DNA from 4 places in the Mesorhizobium sp. WSM4849 genome. Region 1 is predicted to be linked to each of the others. Evidence: predicted binding sites of a transcription regulator. Region 1 holds the regulator's gene; each other region holds the start of a gene.
The links. The regulator LexA, encoded in region 1, represses DNA repair genes until DNA is damaged. The targets are predictions, from matches to a motif close to TGTTCNNNNTGTGTTCNG.
Positions count from the first base shown of each region.

Region 2: dinB (DNA polymerase IV) is a predicted target of LexA. The motif match lies at 1,909-1,926, and genes of this name have one in related genera.
Region 3: uvrA (excinuclease ABC subunit UvrA) is a predicted target of LexA. The motif match lies at 1,917-1,934, and genes of this name have one in related genera.
Region 4: AC0L3L_RS04380 (ATP-dependent helicase) is a predicted target of LexA. The motif match lies at 2,185-2,202, and genes of this name have one in related genera.

Region 1 covers NZ_JBVVPW010000008.1:231,853-235,771, forward strand. The annotation lists gene trpC (indole-3-glycerol phosphate synthase TrpC) at 1-250, shown strand, start outside; gene moaC (cyclic pyranopterin monophosphate synthase MoaC) at 317-811, shown strand; gene AC0L3L_RS11460 (molybdopterin molybdotransferase MoeA) at 814-2,019, shown strand; gene lexA (transcriptional repressor LexA) at 2,124-2,861, shown strand; gene AC0L3L_RS11470 (ComEC/Rec2 family competence protein) at 2,855-3,919, opposite strand, start outside.
Region 2 covers NZ_JBVVPW010000028.1:21,746-25,664, forward strand. The annotation lists gene AC0L3L_RS26580 (DUF2182 domain-containing protein) at 1-489, shown strand, start outside; gene dinB (DNA polymerase IV) at 616-1,857, opposite strand; gene AC0L3L_RS26590 (GNAT family N-acetyltransferase) at 2,191-2,649, opposite strand; gene AC0L3L_RS26595 (hypothetical protein) at 2,775-3,143, opposite strand; gene AC0L3L_RS26600 (hypothetical protein) at 3,354-3,656, shown strand.
Region 3 covers NZ_JBVVPW010000021.1:52,244-56,162, forward strand. The annotation lists gene AC0L3L_RS22950 (SRPBCC family protein) at 1-302, shown strand, start outside; partial or broken gene AC0L3L_RS22955 (ATP-dependent Clp protease proteolytic subunit) at 324-928, shown strand; gene AC0L3L_RS22960 (hypothetical protein) at 1,054-1,311, shown strand; gene uvrA (excinuclease ABC subunit UvrA) at 2,083-3,919, shown strand, end outside.
Region 4 covers NZ_JBVVPW010000003.1:201,497-205,415, reverse strand. The annotation lists gene AC0L3L_RS04385 (glucose/quinate/shikimate family membrane-bound PQQ-dependent dehydrogenase) at 1-1,991, opposite strand, end outside; gene AC0L3L_RS04380 (ATP-dependent helicase) at 2,243-3,919, shown strand, end outside.

The DNA of each region.
Region 1 (3,919 bases):
CATCGAGACCTCGGAGCGGCTCGCGACGATGATGCCGGCAGACCGCCTGCTGGTCAGCGAGAGCGGTATTTTCTCGCACGAAGACTGCCGCAGGCTGCAACGGAGCGACATCGGTACGTTCCTCGTCGGCGAGAGCCTGATGCGGCAACAGGACGTGGCCACTGCGACGCGCCTGCTTTTGACGGGCAATGCGCCCGCCATTGCATCGGCCCGAAAATCGGAATCGATTTTCGGAGAGCACGATGCATAGATTCAAAGTGTTAGAGCGTGCTTTGCGCGTCCAGACGGACGCACGTCGCGCTAAGGTGACCTGACGATGACGGCCGCCCTCACCCATCTTGGCGCGAAAGGGGAAGCCAATATGGTCGATGTCGGCGACAAGGCGGAGACGACGCGCACGGCAATCGCCGAAGGTCTTGTCTCGATGCGGCCCGAAACGCTGAAGATGATTCTCGACGGCGATGCCAAGAAGGGCGACGTGCTGGGCACGGCGCGCATCGCCGGCATCATGGCGGCCAAGAGGACGCATGAGCTGATCCCGCTCTGCCATCCGCTGCTGTTGACCAAGGTATCCATTGACATCGAACCGGACGCGACGCTGCCAGGCCTGAAGGTCACGGCGCTGGCCCGCGTCACCGGTAAGACCGGCGTCGAGATGGAAGCGCTGACCGCCGTCTCGGTCGCCTGCCTGACCATCTATGACATGGCCAAGGCGGTCGACCGCGCCATGGTGATCTCGGGCATCAGGCTGGCGGAAAAGACCGGCGGCAAATCCGGCGACTACAAGGCGGATGCCAAGGGGGCAGGCTAATAATGGCACTGCTTCCGGTCGCCGAGGCGCTCGAGCGCCTGCTTGAGGATGCTGCGCCCTTGCAGGCTGAAAGCGTCGCCCTGATGGACGCCGCCGACCGCGTGCTGGCGGAGCCGCTCCTGGCGCTCCGCACCCAGCCGCCGTTCAACGCGTCCGCCATGGACGGCTATGCCGTGCGGGCCGAGGATGTCGCGTCCGTGCCCGCAAGACTTTCGGTGATCGGCATCGCGCCGGCCGGACGCGGCTTTGCCGGAACAGTCGGCCCGGCGCAGGCCGTGCGCATCTTCACCGGCGCGCCGCTTCCTGCAGGCGCGGACACCATCGTCATCCAGGAGAATGTCCGCGACCTCGGCGGCGGCAGCATCGAAGTGACCGCGTCGACGGTTGAAGGCCGCAACATCCGCCGCCTCGGGCTCGATTTCTCGAAGGGCGACGTCCTGCTGGAGAAAGGCCGCCCGCTTGATCCGGCGGCATTGTCGCTGGCGGCGTCGGCCAACCACCCGCAGGTCAGCGTGGTGAAACGGCCGTTGGTCGCCATCATCGCCACCGGCGACGAATTGCTGCCGCCGGGCAGCGACCTTGGCCCCGACCAGATCATCTCGTCCAATGCCTATGGCGTCGCCGCCGCGGCCCGCTCGGTCGGCGCCAGCGCGCTCGATCTCGGCATCGCCCCCGACCGCAAGGAGGCGATCGCCACGCTGGTGAAACAAGCGGTCGACGCAGGCGCCGACGTCATCGTCACGCTGGGCGGCGCCTCGGTCGGCGACCATGACCTGGTCCATGACGTGCTGACCGGTGAAGGCATGACGCTCGATTTCTGGAAAATCGCCATGCGGCCCGGCAAGCCGCTGATGTTCGGGCGGCTGGGCGACATCCGCTGCATCGGCCTGCCTGGCAATCCGGTGGCGAGCCTGGTCTGCACGCAGCTCTTTCTGACGCCGATGCTTGCGCGGCTCGGCGGCCGCGCCTTCCGGCAGGACATGCGTCAGGCGCGGCTCGGCGCCGCCATGCCGGCCAACGATCTCAGGCAGGACTATGTACGCGCCGTGGTGAGCGAAGAAGCCGGCACGCTGCTGGCGACCCCGTTCGGCATCCAGGATTCCTCGATGCTCAAAATGCTGGCCGACGCCAACGGGCTGATCGTGCGCGAGCCGTTCGCTCCCCCAGCCGCGACGGGCGCCGCGTGCAGCGTGCTGATGCTACGCTGAACAAAACGTCAACACATTCATTAAATTTTAAACGGTTGCGGAACACAACTGGAACAGATAGTGTTTGTTCTGGGTTTGTTTTTCTGATTCTGTTGGGGGTCGCGATGCTGACACGCAAACAACATGAACTGCTGATGTTCATCCACGAGCGGCTGAAGGAAAGCGGCATTCCGCCCTCGTTCGACGAGATGAAGGAAGCGCTCGACCTCGCCTCGAAGTCGGGGATCCATCGGCTGATCACTGCACTGGAGGAGCGCGGTTTCATTCGCCGCCTGCCCAACCGCGCCCGCGCGCTGGAGGTGCTGCGCCTGCCCGATTCGATCGCGCCCGGCCTCAATGCGGCGCGCAAATTCTCGCCAAGCGTCATTCAGGGCAGCCTTGGGCAGGGCAGCCTCGGACGACAGATCAAGCCGGCGCCTTCGCGCATGCCTGCGGCCGGCAATGACGACGACGTCGTTGCCACCATCTCCATACCGGTGATGGGCCGCATCGCTGCCGGTGTGCCGATCGACGCCATCCAGCACCAGACGCATTCGATCTCGGTACCACCGGACATGATCACCGGCGGCACGCACTACGCGCTGGAGGTCAAGGGTGACTCGATGATCGAGGCCGGCATTTTCGACGGCGACACGGTCATCATCCGCAACGCCGACACCGCCCAGCCTGGCGAGATCATCGTCGCCTTGGTCGACGACGAGGAAGCGACGCTGAAGCGGTTCCGCCGCAAAGGTGCCTCGATCGCACTGGAAGCCGCCAATCCGGCCTATGAGACGCGCATCTTCGGGCCGGACAGGGTCAAGGTGCAAGGCAAGCTCGTCGGACTGATCCGGCGTTACTGAACGGCAGGCTTTTTGGGTTTCTCGGCCCTGCGGTATGGCGGCAGGCCCCTCGCCTCGCGCGAAAATCTCCGCTGCTCATGCCAAGGCCTATAGGGCTGTCTGACGGCAAAACGGATTTCTGCGCGCGTCGTCGCAGATAGCGGATCGAAAAAGACGGCGGCACTGCCCATGCGAGCGAGCTGCCGTTTGGTGACGACGAGAACCAGCGGATTGCGGCAGGGATTATAATAGGCTGTGGCATCATCGATGACGATCAAATCCGCAAAGGCACAGGCTGGCGGTGCGGTTTTGCGGTCGTCGGCGAGCGCGATGATCGCGCCGGACTGGTGCCGGGCGAGGCACAGGCCGGCAGTGCAGTAGAAGGGCGCTCCCGGCGGCAGGTCGGCCGGGTCGACGATGTCGAACCGCACGTCTCCTTTTTCGAATGTCTCCGGCTCGACAATGGTCGCTGAAACCAGCGCATGTTTCCAGTTGTCGGTGGTGAATTCGTTCGAGCGCACCCGGTTGACGGCAAGTTCGCCGCCGCCGATCGGCAGCGCCACCAGATGCGCATCTTCCGAAATCAGCACGTCGGGGGTGCGCGTCTCGGAAATCGTCAGCAGGCCGGCGAGCGCAAAGGGAAGTGCCGCAAGCCGCAACCATGTCGTTGCCATCGTGGCGATGACTAGGGCGGCCGTCACCAGCAGAACCGACTGCAACGAGATCAGCCCGACGGCATCGACCGGCGACCGCTCGGAGATCCATCCCGATATTGCAATCATGGCCGTCAGCCCCTTGCCCATCATGTATAGGAAAGGGCCGTCGAAGCCGAACGGCATTGCCAAGGCGCTGACGACGGCCAGGAACATGACGACCGTGACGATCGGCATGACGGCCAGATTGGCGAACAGGCTGAGCGGCGAGACGCGCTGGAAGTGCCAGATGGCGAAGAGTGCGGTGGCGCTGCCGGCAATGATGGAGGTCATTGCGATGGTACCTGTCCCAGCGGCAAGTTTTCGCGTGACGAAAGCGATCGTTGACCGTCGCTGTGGCGGCGCGGTGGCCTTGTCGGCACGATA
Region 2 (3,919 bases), on a different contig from region 1:
CAGGACAAGCTCGCGCCCACCGGCGTATTTATGGCAGGCTACCTCCTGGTCTGGCTGGGGTTCTCCGTTGCGGCGACCGCGTTGCATCGGCTGCTCGAACGCGAAGCCTTCGCTTCCGCGACGCTGATGAGCTCACAAAGCCGCTGGCTTTCAGCCATCGTCCTGATCGCCGCGGGCCTCTATCAGCTCTCGCCGCTCAAGAACGCCTGCCTGTCGCATTGCCGGGCACCGACGGCGTTCCTTGCCCGACACTGGCGTCCCCACGCACTCGGCGCGCTGCGTTTGGGCGCACTGCACGGGGCGTTTTGTGTCGGATGCTGCTGGATGCTGATGGCGTTGTTGTTCGTGGGGGGCATCATGAACCTGGTGTGGGTTGCCGGGCTCGCCATTCTGGTGCTGGTAGAAAAGGCGTTTCCTGCCGGCCAGCGGGTTGGCCGGGCGGCCGGCATCGTCCTGATCGCCTGGGGCGGCGCAACGCTTTTGGTCTGACGACCAGAAGACGCAGAAAATTTGCGAGCGGGTGCTGCCCTATCCGGTTGATGCCAAAAACCGGTGCACAACGAACTGGATCCAAGAACGTCATTCCGGCGATTTGCGACCAAGAGTAATCGCGGCTCACAATTCCTTTTCGGCCAGTTCGCGAAACGCGTCGGGGACCGAGCGCGACTGCCCAAGCGCGACCGAGGCATAGCCGACCGCCTCCCAGCCGAAGCGGTCGCGGATCTTGTCGATGGCGCGGTCGGCGGTCCAGCGCGCCGCGCCCTTCCTGGTGCCGGGGCGGCGGCGGTCGTCGTCGAGGCCGAGCGGCAGTTCCAGCTGCAGGGCCGGTTGCTTTTCCAGATGCGAGACGGCGATCGCCAGCAGCGAGATGGTCTTCTCGTGCGGATGATCGGCAAGCACCTTGCGCACCAGCGCCTCGGCGATCTCGGCCAGCATCGCGGTTGCCGAAATCGGCTGGTCGAGCGTGATCGAGCGCGTCACCGAGCGCAGATCGGCAAAGCGAACGCGAACCGTCACGGTGCGGCCGGGTCGTGATTTCGCCCGCAGCCTGGTGGCGACCCTGTCGGCCAGATGCAGCAGCGCCGGCACGAAGATTTTTGCCTCGGCCGGCTTCCTGCCGAGCGCCGATTGTGCGCCGGCCGATCGCGCCCGGCGCTGCGTCTCGAGCTTGCGCGGGTCGCGGTTCCAGGCCAGCGCGTTGAGTTTTTCGCCCGCCGCCGGCCCGAGCAGGCGCTCCAGCGACCAGCCAGGCGTTTTCGCCAGTTCGCCGATGGTGCGCACACCGATGCCGGCCAGCCGCTCCCTGGTGACCGGGCCGACGCCCCACATCAGCTCGACCGGCAGATCGTGCAGGAACTCCAACTCGTGGCGTGGATCGACGACCACCAGCCCGTCGGGCTTGGCCACTTGCGAGGCGATCTTGGCCAGGTGCTTGGTGCGCGCCACGCCGACCGAGATCGGCAGACCGAGCTCCGCCCGCACGCGGCGGCGGATGGTTGTGGCGATCTCGGCCGGCGGACCGAACAGATGGGTGCAGCCGGCGACGTCGGCGAAGGCCTCGTCGATGGAGATCCGCTCGACCATCGGCGTGAAATCGCCAAGCACTTTGATGGCCGCGTCGCCGAGCCACTGATAATCCTTGAAATGGCCGCCGACGAAAATCAGCCCGGGGCAGAGTTCCCGGGCGCGCCGCCCCGGCATGCCGCCACGCACGCCAAAAGCCTTGGCCTCATAGGACGCGGCCAGCACGACGCCGCCGCCGACGGCGATCGGCTTGCCGCGCAGGGCCGGGTCGAGCAACTGTTCGACCGAGGCATAGAAGGCATCCAGATCCGCGTGGAGGATGTTGGCTTCCATCCGGCCCGTTCGCCCGCGGCGGTTCGAACGCCGCATGTCTTGAGGTTTGTATGGAACATAAAGAGAACATTGCGGGTGGATTGTCAAGGAGCGTGGAGGGCAGGCGGAGGGCAATCGCTTCGGGTTTGCGCTGCCCCTCATCGCCCTGCCGGGCACTTCTCCCCGTATAGGGACGGGGAGAAGGACGCTCTCATCGATGGTTTCGCCAATCACCAACGTTGCAGGAAAGTGCCGAGGTTGCGGACAGCCCCTTCGCCCCGTCACTATACGGGGAGAAGGTGCCGGCAGGCGGATGAGGGGCAGCGCCGACTTCGGCAATCAGCCAATCGCGCGCTACAGCGCCATCTTGTAGCCGAGATGGCTGGCGGTGAAACCGAGGCCCTCGTAGAAAGCGTGCGCCTCCCGTCGGCTCTTGTCGGTCGTGAGCTGGACGAAGCTGCAGCCGCGCGAACGGCATTCTTCAACCGCCCATTCGATCATCTGCTTGCCGACGCCGCGAGACCGCCATTGCCGCGCGACGCGAACGCCTTCGATCTGGCCGCGCCAGGCGCCTTTCCTCGAAATGCCCGGGATGAAGCTGAGCTGCAGGGTTCCGATCACTTGCCTGGCTTCGACAGCCACGGCCAGCAGCTGGTTGGGATCGGCATCGATTGCCTGAAAGGCATCGAGATAGGACGGCGCGAGCGGCGTCGACGGGTCTTCCCGGCCGGCGCCAAGCGCATCGTCGGCGAGCAGTGCGACAATCGCCGGCAGATCGGGCGCTTGTGCGCGACGGAACTCGAGCTCGCTCATCGAGGGGAGACATACGGTGCGGTGTCGGCGACGGCAAGTGCGGTCCGGCCATTCACGATATGTGCGTCGCGGTGCGGGCGACCGGCGCCAGGCATTCGCGGCTGATGGCGTCGGCGACCTCCAGCTTACGCCGCCTGCCGTGCCCAGATGCGGTGGCCGTAGCGGCGAAAGAAGCGCGCCAGGAGCCGCTGCTGCCTGGCGCGGGCGAGATCGGCGCCGCGCCTTTCCTGGCGCCAGCGTGGCATGTTGCGAAACAGCGCAATGAAGCGGGCGGCGTCCTCGATCGCCTCCCCGGCCGACTGCGCCGGGCGGATCGCCGCCAGGAACAGCGCCTCGCCATGCTTCAGCCGGTCGACAATCGCTTTGCGCTGGTCATGGCCCAGACGGCCCTTGCCTATGCCGTCGTGGCGGATGGCGGCGAAGGACGCCAGCATGGCCGGGCTGTCGCCAGTATAGCCGCAATCGCGGGCGAACTGGGCGGAGAGAGCGTCCATCTTCGTCTCCTTGTTGGCGGCCGCGACGGATGCCCGGTCCTGCCGCCTATCCGATCGTCCGCGGCGGCGTTATCCGTCGATACGATATATAAGCATAACTCAAAAATTGACACAAGTTAAACTTTTGCATGGTGTGAGCGGAACTGACTCGACTCTTCGGGAAAAACCCCTAATGATGTGAACAAAACAGGAACTGAGGCGCTAGGGACGATGGCATTGCCGGGCAAGGAAGCGACGATCGCCGAGGTCGTCTCGATCGCGGTCGAGTGTATCGATTGCGGCCGCAACAGATGGTGGAAGCCGGCGGAGCTCAAGCGCTTCGGGGTGACCGCGCAGACGCCGCTGGCGGCGCTTTCGGGGCGCCTTCGCTGCTCGGCCTGCCGCGCCGACGGGCTGCCGGGCGCGGCGATCTCGATCCAGGCGGCGTTCATCGACGAGCAGCAGCAGCGCCGCGCCGAAGCGCGAATGCTTGGCGAGCGCGAGATTCCGCTGGAGAGATCCAGGCGGGCTTGATGGCGGAGACGCCCTCTCCCCGCAGGGCAGGGCTATCGCAGGTGGAAAGCCGAGGCATTCGCTCTACGATGTACCCCACCCCTAACCCCTCCCCACAAGGGGGAGGGAGACTTCCGTTGGCGCTGACCTCGGCAAATTGCCTGCCTTTCGGCGCCAAGGGGAAAGTAAAGGCGCGCGGCAGCGTTCCCTCCCCCTTGTGGGGAGGGTTAGGGTGGGGGTCCATCTTCGCAAGAATCCAAATGCGATTGCCCTGCCCCACAGGG
Region 3 (3,919 bases), on a different contig from region 1:
GCGAAATCCTCGACGCCGAGCCCGAACGCCTGCTGCGTTATTCCTGGCGGGAGCGGCCGGCGCCTGGCAACACAGCGGATCCGCTCACCAGCCCGCTGGACAACCCAATGGATAGCATTGTCACCTTCACGCTCGACCGCACCCTGTCGGGCGGCACGCATCTGCGCATCGTCCACGATGGATTTGCGCGGGTAGCTACGCCTGCGGTTGCAGGCGCCGGTTGCCGGGTTTCGCTCAACGCACACAGCCCCAGACAGATCATAGCCGCAAACACGCCTCGCCTCTCCCTGCGCGCGGCCTGAACGACACAACGGAAAAAAGCGATGAGCGGTTTTGCCAACCTGGTGCCGATGGTGATCGAGCAGTCGAGCCGCGGCGAACGCGCCTTCGACATTTTTTCGCGGCTGCTGCGCGAGCCATCGTCTTCATCAACGGTCCGATCGATGACAATGTGTCGGCGCTGGTCTGTGCCCAGCTTCTGTCGCTGGAATCCGACAATCCCGACAAGGAGATTTCGCTCTACATCAACTCGCCGGGCGGCGTGGTGACCAGCGGTTTCGCCATCTACGACACGATGCAGTATATACGCAGTCCGGTATCGACCGTCTGCATGGGCTTTGCCGCCTCGATGGCCTCTTTCCTGCTGATGGCGGGCACGCCGGGCCGGCGCATCGCGCTGCCCAACACCAGCATCCTGCTGCACCAGCCGTCAGGCGGGTTCCAGGGCCAGGCCTCCGACATCCAGCGCCACGCCGAAGGCATCCTCAGGACCAAGCGGCGCATGACCGAGCTTTACGCGCACCACTGCGGTCGCACCTTCGAAGAGGTCGAACGCACGCTCGACCGCGACCATTTCATGACCGCCGAGGAGGCAAAGACCTGGGGGCTTGTCGACCATGTTTTTGACACGCGCAAACAGGCGGCGTGAAAGGGGTGGCCGAACGCCATGAGCGATAACAGCCAAGCCGTTCGGCAAGTTTGATCGCCACCGGTCTGGCTTCGGCCAGTGTGCGGCGATACAGTCCGCCGATGTCTAGGATTTCACGCACTTGCTTGAACCGACTGATCATCGGCATCGCCGTCGCGGCCATGACCTCCGGCGCAGCGCTCGCCGAAGACAATTCAACGCCGCCCCACGAAGGCACGCTGCCAGGCGTGGCCGGCGACTATCGCGTCGCCAGGCCGGCTCCCGAACCCGACGACGCCGTGCCCAGCAACGGCCAGTTCAAGATCGGCGATACCGATGTCAGGATTTCCGGCAGCATAACCTTCGATGTCGGCGCCGGCACGATCAATGCCCCCCGGCGGTAGGACAGGTCCATCGGCCTTCATCGTTGCCACAAATCTCAAGGCACTCGTGCGCTGCGGCCATCTGAAATGAACAGCCCCGCCGCTGCTTCCGCAAACGGTCGGGGCTTTTTTTGGATCTAAAATCCAAACTTGCCGGGAGTACACTGCCGGCCTTTGATTTCGGATGCTTCGCGGCGTTCAGCCGACGATCCGACTAGTAGTCTCTGATTTTAATGGGGATCGGCAGATCACGGTTTGTCGGGCGGCGCAAACGCCTGGACCTGGCACTTATGCCTGCCGCGGCTCCAGCGACACGTGGAGCCTCAAGGGACTGTCCGGTGGAGTCATTCCTCTGCTCTCCTTTTCTGTCCATTGCGACCGGTGTCGTCCGAAGCACATATCGCAAAAGCCCGCGGCGTCTCGCAGGCCACCTTGGGTGGCGAGGCCATCAAAAGACGGCCGGCTTCGGTTGACGTTTGGAGTCTGACTCTCAGAGGCTGAGACGTCAACCGTTGGATAGCCGATTACAAAAAATGTGATCGCTTGTGTGGCGAATCCGAAATTTGCATCCGTTTTGAGCAGCCCGGCGTCGGCCGTGGATTACCTGGGCGCTTTTGTCAGGAGCGTGTTCGGCCTTTGTTCTTTCCGCTTGCTCGCCCGCGCGAAAGACGGTTAAAGGCTCTGGTCGAGAGTTGTGGCGTCTCTCGAAAAGGTGACGAAATTACCTACATAGGGGATGGTCGGGACAACCCGCCATCCCATGAGATTCCAGATCTGAGGCGGCGACCGGCGATGGCCGACCATAAATATCTTTCCATTCGCGGGGCGCGCGAACACAATCTGAAGAATGTCGATCTCGACTTGCCGCGTGACAGCCTGATCGTCATGACCGGCCTGTCGGGGTCCGGCAAGTCGTCGCTCGCCTTCGACACCATCTATGCCGAAGGCCAGCGCCGCTATGTCGAGAGCCTGTCGGCCTATGCGCGGCAATTCCTCGAAATGATGCAGAAGCCTGACGTCGACCAGATCGACGGCCTGTCGCCGGCCATCTCAATCGAGCAGAAGACCACTTCGAAGAACCCACGCTCGACGGTCGGGACCGTCACCGAGATCTACGACTATATGCGGCTGCTGTTCGCGCGCGTCGGCATCCCTTATTCGCCGGCCACCGGCCTGCCGATCGAGAGCCAGACGGTGTCGCAGATGGTCGACCGCGTGTTGGCGGTCGAGGAAGGCACTCGTCTGTTCATCCTGGCGCCGATGGTGCGAGGGCGCAAAGGCGAATACCGCAAGGAACTGCTGGAACTGCAGAAAAAGGGTTTTCAGCGCGTGAAGGTCGATGGTGTCTTTTACGAAATCGCCGACGTGCCGGCGCTGGACAAGAAATACAAGCATGATCTCGACGTCGTCGTCGACCGCATCGTGGTGCGCGGCGATCTGGCGACGCGGCTTGCCGATTCCATCGAGACCGCGCTGAAGCTCGCCGACGGGCTGGCGGTGGCCGAATTCGCCGACCGGCCGCTCGACGCCAGCCAGACCGGCGAGGATTCGGTCAACAAGTCGAAGAACGAGACGCACGAACGTATTCTGTTCTCGGAAAAGTTCGCCTGCCCGGTGTCCGGCTTCACCATTCCTGAGATCGAGCCGCGGCTGTTCTCCTTCAACAACCCGTTCGGCGCCTGCCCGACCTGCGACGGCCTCGGCAGCCAGCGCGCCATCGACGCCAGTCTGATCGTGCCCGACGACAATTTGTCCCTGCGTGCGGGCGCCGTCAGCCCATGGGCGAAATCGACCTCCCCCTATTACGTGCAGACGCTGGAGGCGCTGGGCAAGGCCTATGGCTTCAAGCTCGGCGACAAGTTCCGGGACCTGACCGAAGAGGCAAAGCAAGCCATCCTGCATGGCACCGGCGAGCGCGAGGTCACTTTCCAGTATGATGACGGCCTGCGCTCCTACAAGACGACGAAAACCTTCGAGGGGGTCATTCCCAATCTCGAGCGGCGCTGGAAGGAAACCGAATCGGCCTGGATGCGCGAGGAGATCGAGCGCTTCATGTCGGCCACGCCTTGCCCGGCCTGCCGCGGCTACCGGCTGAAGCCGGAAGCGCTTGCGGTGAAGATCGCCGGCAAGCATATCGGCGAGGTCACCGAGCTGTCGATCCGCAAGGCCGACCAATGGTTCACCGCCCTGCCCGCTTCGCTCAGCGACAAGCAGAACGAGATCGCGGTGCGCGTGCTCAAGGAGATCCGTGAGCGGCTGCGCTTCCTGAACGATGTCGGGCTCGACTACCTGACGCTGTCGCGCAATTCCGGCACGCTGTCGGGCGGCGAGAGCCAGCGCATTCGCCTGGCCTCGCAGATCGGCTCCGGCCTCACCGGCGTGCTCTATGTGCTGGACGAGCCGTCGATCGGCCTGCATCAGCGCGACAACGCGCGCCTGCTCGACACGCTGAAGCATCTGCGCGACATCGGCAACACGGTGATCGTCGTCGAGCATGACGAGGACGCCATCCTGCATGCCGACTATGTCGTTGATATCGGCCCGGCCGCCGGCATCCATGGCGGCCACATCATCGCGCAGGGAACGCCGCAGCAGATCATGGCGAGCCCCGCCTCGATCACCGGCAAAT
Region 4 (3,919 bases), on a different contig from region 1:
TAGACGATCTTGCCGGTCCTGAGATCGACGCCCGCCACATAGCCCCAGGGCGGCGCCTGGCAGGGAATGCCGAGCGGCGACAGAAACGGCTTCAATATCACTGCGTAAGGCGCACCGTCATTGCGATTTAGGCCCTGCTCGCTGCCCTTGGTATCGCCCGGCGGCGGCACGTCCGCGCGCGGGACCAGCCTGGAGATGAACGCCAGGTATGTCGGCATGCCGAACATCACCTGCCGGACCGGATCGACGGCGACGCCGCCCCAGTTGAATGTGCCGAAATTGCCGGGATAGATCAGCGAGCCTTGCAGCGACGGCGGCGTATAGCGGCCCTCGTAGCGCAGTTTCAGGAATTCGATCCGGCAGGCCAGCTGGTCAAACATGGTGATGCCCCACATGTCGGCCCCGGTCAGCGGCTCCGGATTGAAACTCAGGTCCGAAGCCGGCTGCGTCGGCGAGGTGTGGTCGCCCTCGATCGCGCCGCCCGGCGCCGGTACTTCGTTGACCGGGACGATCGGCTCGCCGCTGCGCCGGTCGAGTACATAGAGGTCGCCCTGCTTGGTCGGCCCGACCAGCCCCGGCACCACGCCGCCAGCTGTGGTGATGTCGACCAGCGTCGGCTGCGCAGGCACGTCCATGTCCCACAGATCGTGATGCACGGTCTGCCGCACCCAGCGCAATTGGCCGGTGTTGAGATCGAGCGCGGTGATCGAGGAGGAGAATTTCTCGACATTGGCGCTGCGCCCCATACCGAGCTGGTCCGGCGTCTGATTGCCGAGCGGCACATAGAGCAAGCCGAGCTTCTCGTCGGCGCTCGCTGTCGACCACATGTTGGGAGAGTTGTGGGTATAGGTCTGACCCGGCGCCAGTGGCGTCGTCTGGTCCGGATTGCCGGAATCCCAGTTCCAAATCAGGGCGCCAGTGTCGACGTCGAAGGCACGGATGACGCCGGACGGCTCCTGCGTTGAATAATTGTCGTTGACCGCGCCGCCGACGATGATCTTGTTGGCGACGATCAGCGGCGCCGAGGTCGAATAATAATAGCCCGGCTTCGGGTATGGCATGTTGGCAAGCAGGTTCAGCGTGCCGCCTTCGGCAAATGTGGGACAGACCTGGCCATTCGCGGCGTCGAGCGCGATCAGCCTAGCGTCGGATGTCGGCAGATAAATGCGTGCCGCACAGGGCTGGCCGGCGGCGATTTTGGCATCGACATAATAGGACACGCCGCGGCAGGTCTGGTGCTGGCGGTCCTTGTCCAACTTGATCTTGGGATCGAAGCGCCATTTCTCCTTGCCGCTGGCGGCATCGATCGCAATGGCGAAATTGTGCGGCGTGCAAATGTAGAGCGTGTCGGCAACCTTCAGCGGCGTCACCTGATAGGTCGTCTCACTGATATCGTCGGGCCCTTTCACATCGCCGGTGCGATAGGTCCAGGCCGGCTGCAGATTGGCAACGTTTTCGGGGGTGATCTGGTCGAGCGGCGAATAGCGCTGGCCATACGTCGTGCGACCGTAATAGTGCCATTCGCCGGCTGGCACATTGCCGCCGAGATCGGCGGTCGGCGTCACCTTGTCGGTGTTGAGTTCGCCGGCAATATCCTTTGGATCTGTCGTCATCGAATAGCCGGCGACGCCGATCGACGCCAGCACGGCGAGGATTAGCGGCGCGCGTCCATCGGGACCGGTGAGACCGCCCCGCGCCCACGGTGTCAGCAGCCACAACGCGATAAGCACGATAATGCCGCCGCGCGGACCGAGCTCCCACCAGTCGAAGCCGGTTTCCCAGACCGCCCAGCAAAGCGTGCCGATGACGATCGCCGCGTACAGCCACAGCGCCATGGATTTGCGCCTGTAGAGCAGCCAGGCAGCGACGAGGAAGGCTATGCCGGCAATGATGTAATACCAACTGCCGCCTAGCGAAGCTAACCAGATGCCGCTGCCGCCGAGTACCAGGCCGATGAGGAAAAGGATGAGGGAGGTGATGACGACAGCCAAAACGATGCTCCTTCGACTGGTGAGCGCTTCGCACGCGTCAATGGGCAACCCGGCATTGCGTTCCTGCCCCGAGCACAACTTTCTCCGGCCCGCCATGGCTGTCAAGCGAGCTCGGCGTTTTAGGCGTGGACCCACAGCAAGCTCGCGTTTTGGGTCGCAGGACTATCGAATTGTCGAGTCTACGGCCTGGATCGAGAACAAAACGGAGACACTTCTGGCCTTTCGCTGCCGAATCACTACATTCGGGGCAGATGTCCGGCTTTTCGGAAGATATGCCTTTTTTTGATGAACCGAACGCGCGGCCCACTGCCCCGTCGGGCATTGTTGCGCGCGCCATGGCTGCCCGCAGCGGCCATAACAATGCGCCCGACTATCTGAACGGCCTCAACCAAGAACAGCGGCTGGCTGTGGAAACCACTGAAGGCCCGGTTCTGGTGCTGGCCGGCGCCGGCACCGGCAAGACGCGCGTGCTCACCACCCGCATTGCTCACATCCTCGCCACCCATAGGGCTTACCCCAGGGAAATCCTCGCCGTCACCTTCACCAACAAGGCCGCGCGCGAAATGAAGCAGCGGATCGGCCTGCTGATCGGCGACGGCAATGTCGAAGGCATGCCGTGGCTCGGCACCTTCCACTCGATTGGAGTGAAGCTGCTCCGCAGGCACGCCGAGCTGGCCGGGCTCAAATCCGATTTCACCATTCTTGACACCGATGATGTCGTGCGCCTGATCAAGCAGCTGATCCAGGCCGAAGGGCTGGACGACAAGCGCTGGCCGGCCAAGCAGTTCGCCCAGATGATCGACGGCTGGAAGAACAAGGGGCTTGGCCCTGCCGACATTGCCGAGGGCGACGCCCGCGCCTTCGCCAACGGCAAGGGCCGTGAGCTCTACAAGGCCTATCAGGAGCGGCTGAAGACGCTGAACGCTTGCGACTTCGGCGACCTTCTGTGCCACCCGATCCGCATCTTCCGCGACAATCCGGACGTGCTGAAGGAGTACCACAAGCGCTTCAAATACATCCTCGTCGACGAATACCAGGACACCAACACCGCCCAATACATGTGGCTGCGCCTGCTGGCCCAGCGGCCGGACGCCGGACGCACTTCTACGTCGACAGGTTTGCGAACGGCCGAAGGCCGCAAGCCCGACCGGGCGTCCGAGCCGTTGCGAGGCCCCCGCGGAGGGCCCGCGCCGGCAGGCGCGGAACAGCCCGTGAGCGAAAGCAAAGTCAACATCTGCTGCGTCGGCGACGACGATCAATCCATCTATGGCTGGCGCGGGGCCGAGGTCGACAACATCCTGCGCTTCGACAAGGATTTCCCCGGCGCCACGATCATCCGGCTGGAGCGCAACTACCGCTCCACCGCGCACATCCTCGGCACCGCCTCCCATCTCATCGCTCACAATGAAGGCCGCTTCGGCAAGACGCTGTTCACCGAAAAGGTCGCCGAGGACGACGAGAAGGTCCATGTTCATGCCGCCTGGGATTCCGAGGAAGAGGCCCGCGCCGTCGGCGAAACCATCGAGGCCTACCAGCGGCAAAAGCACAATCTCAACGACATGGCCATTCTTGTCCGCGCGTCCTTCCAGATGCGCGAGTTCGAGGACCGCTTCGTCACGCTCGGCCTCAACTATCGCGTCATTGGCGGCCCGCGCTTCTACGAGCGTCTCGAAATCCGCGATGCGCTGGCCTTCTTCCGCGTCGTCGCGCAAGGCGCCGACGACCTCGCCTTCGAGCGCATCGTCAACGTGCCGAAGCGCGGGTTGGGCGAAACCACCATCCGCCAGATCCACGACACCGCCAGGGCGCTCCGTATCCCGATGCTGGAGGCTGCGGAAAAACTCGCTGAGAGCGACGAGCTGAAGCCGAAGCCGCGCGCCGCGCTGCGCGAAGTCGCCGCAAATTTCGAGCGCTGGCAGAAGGCGCTG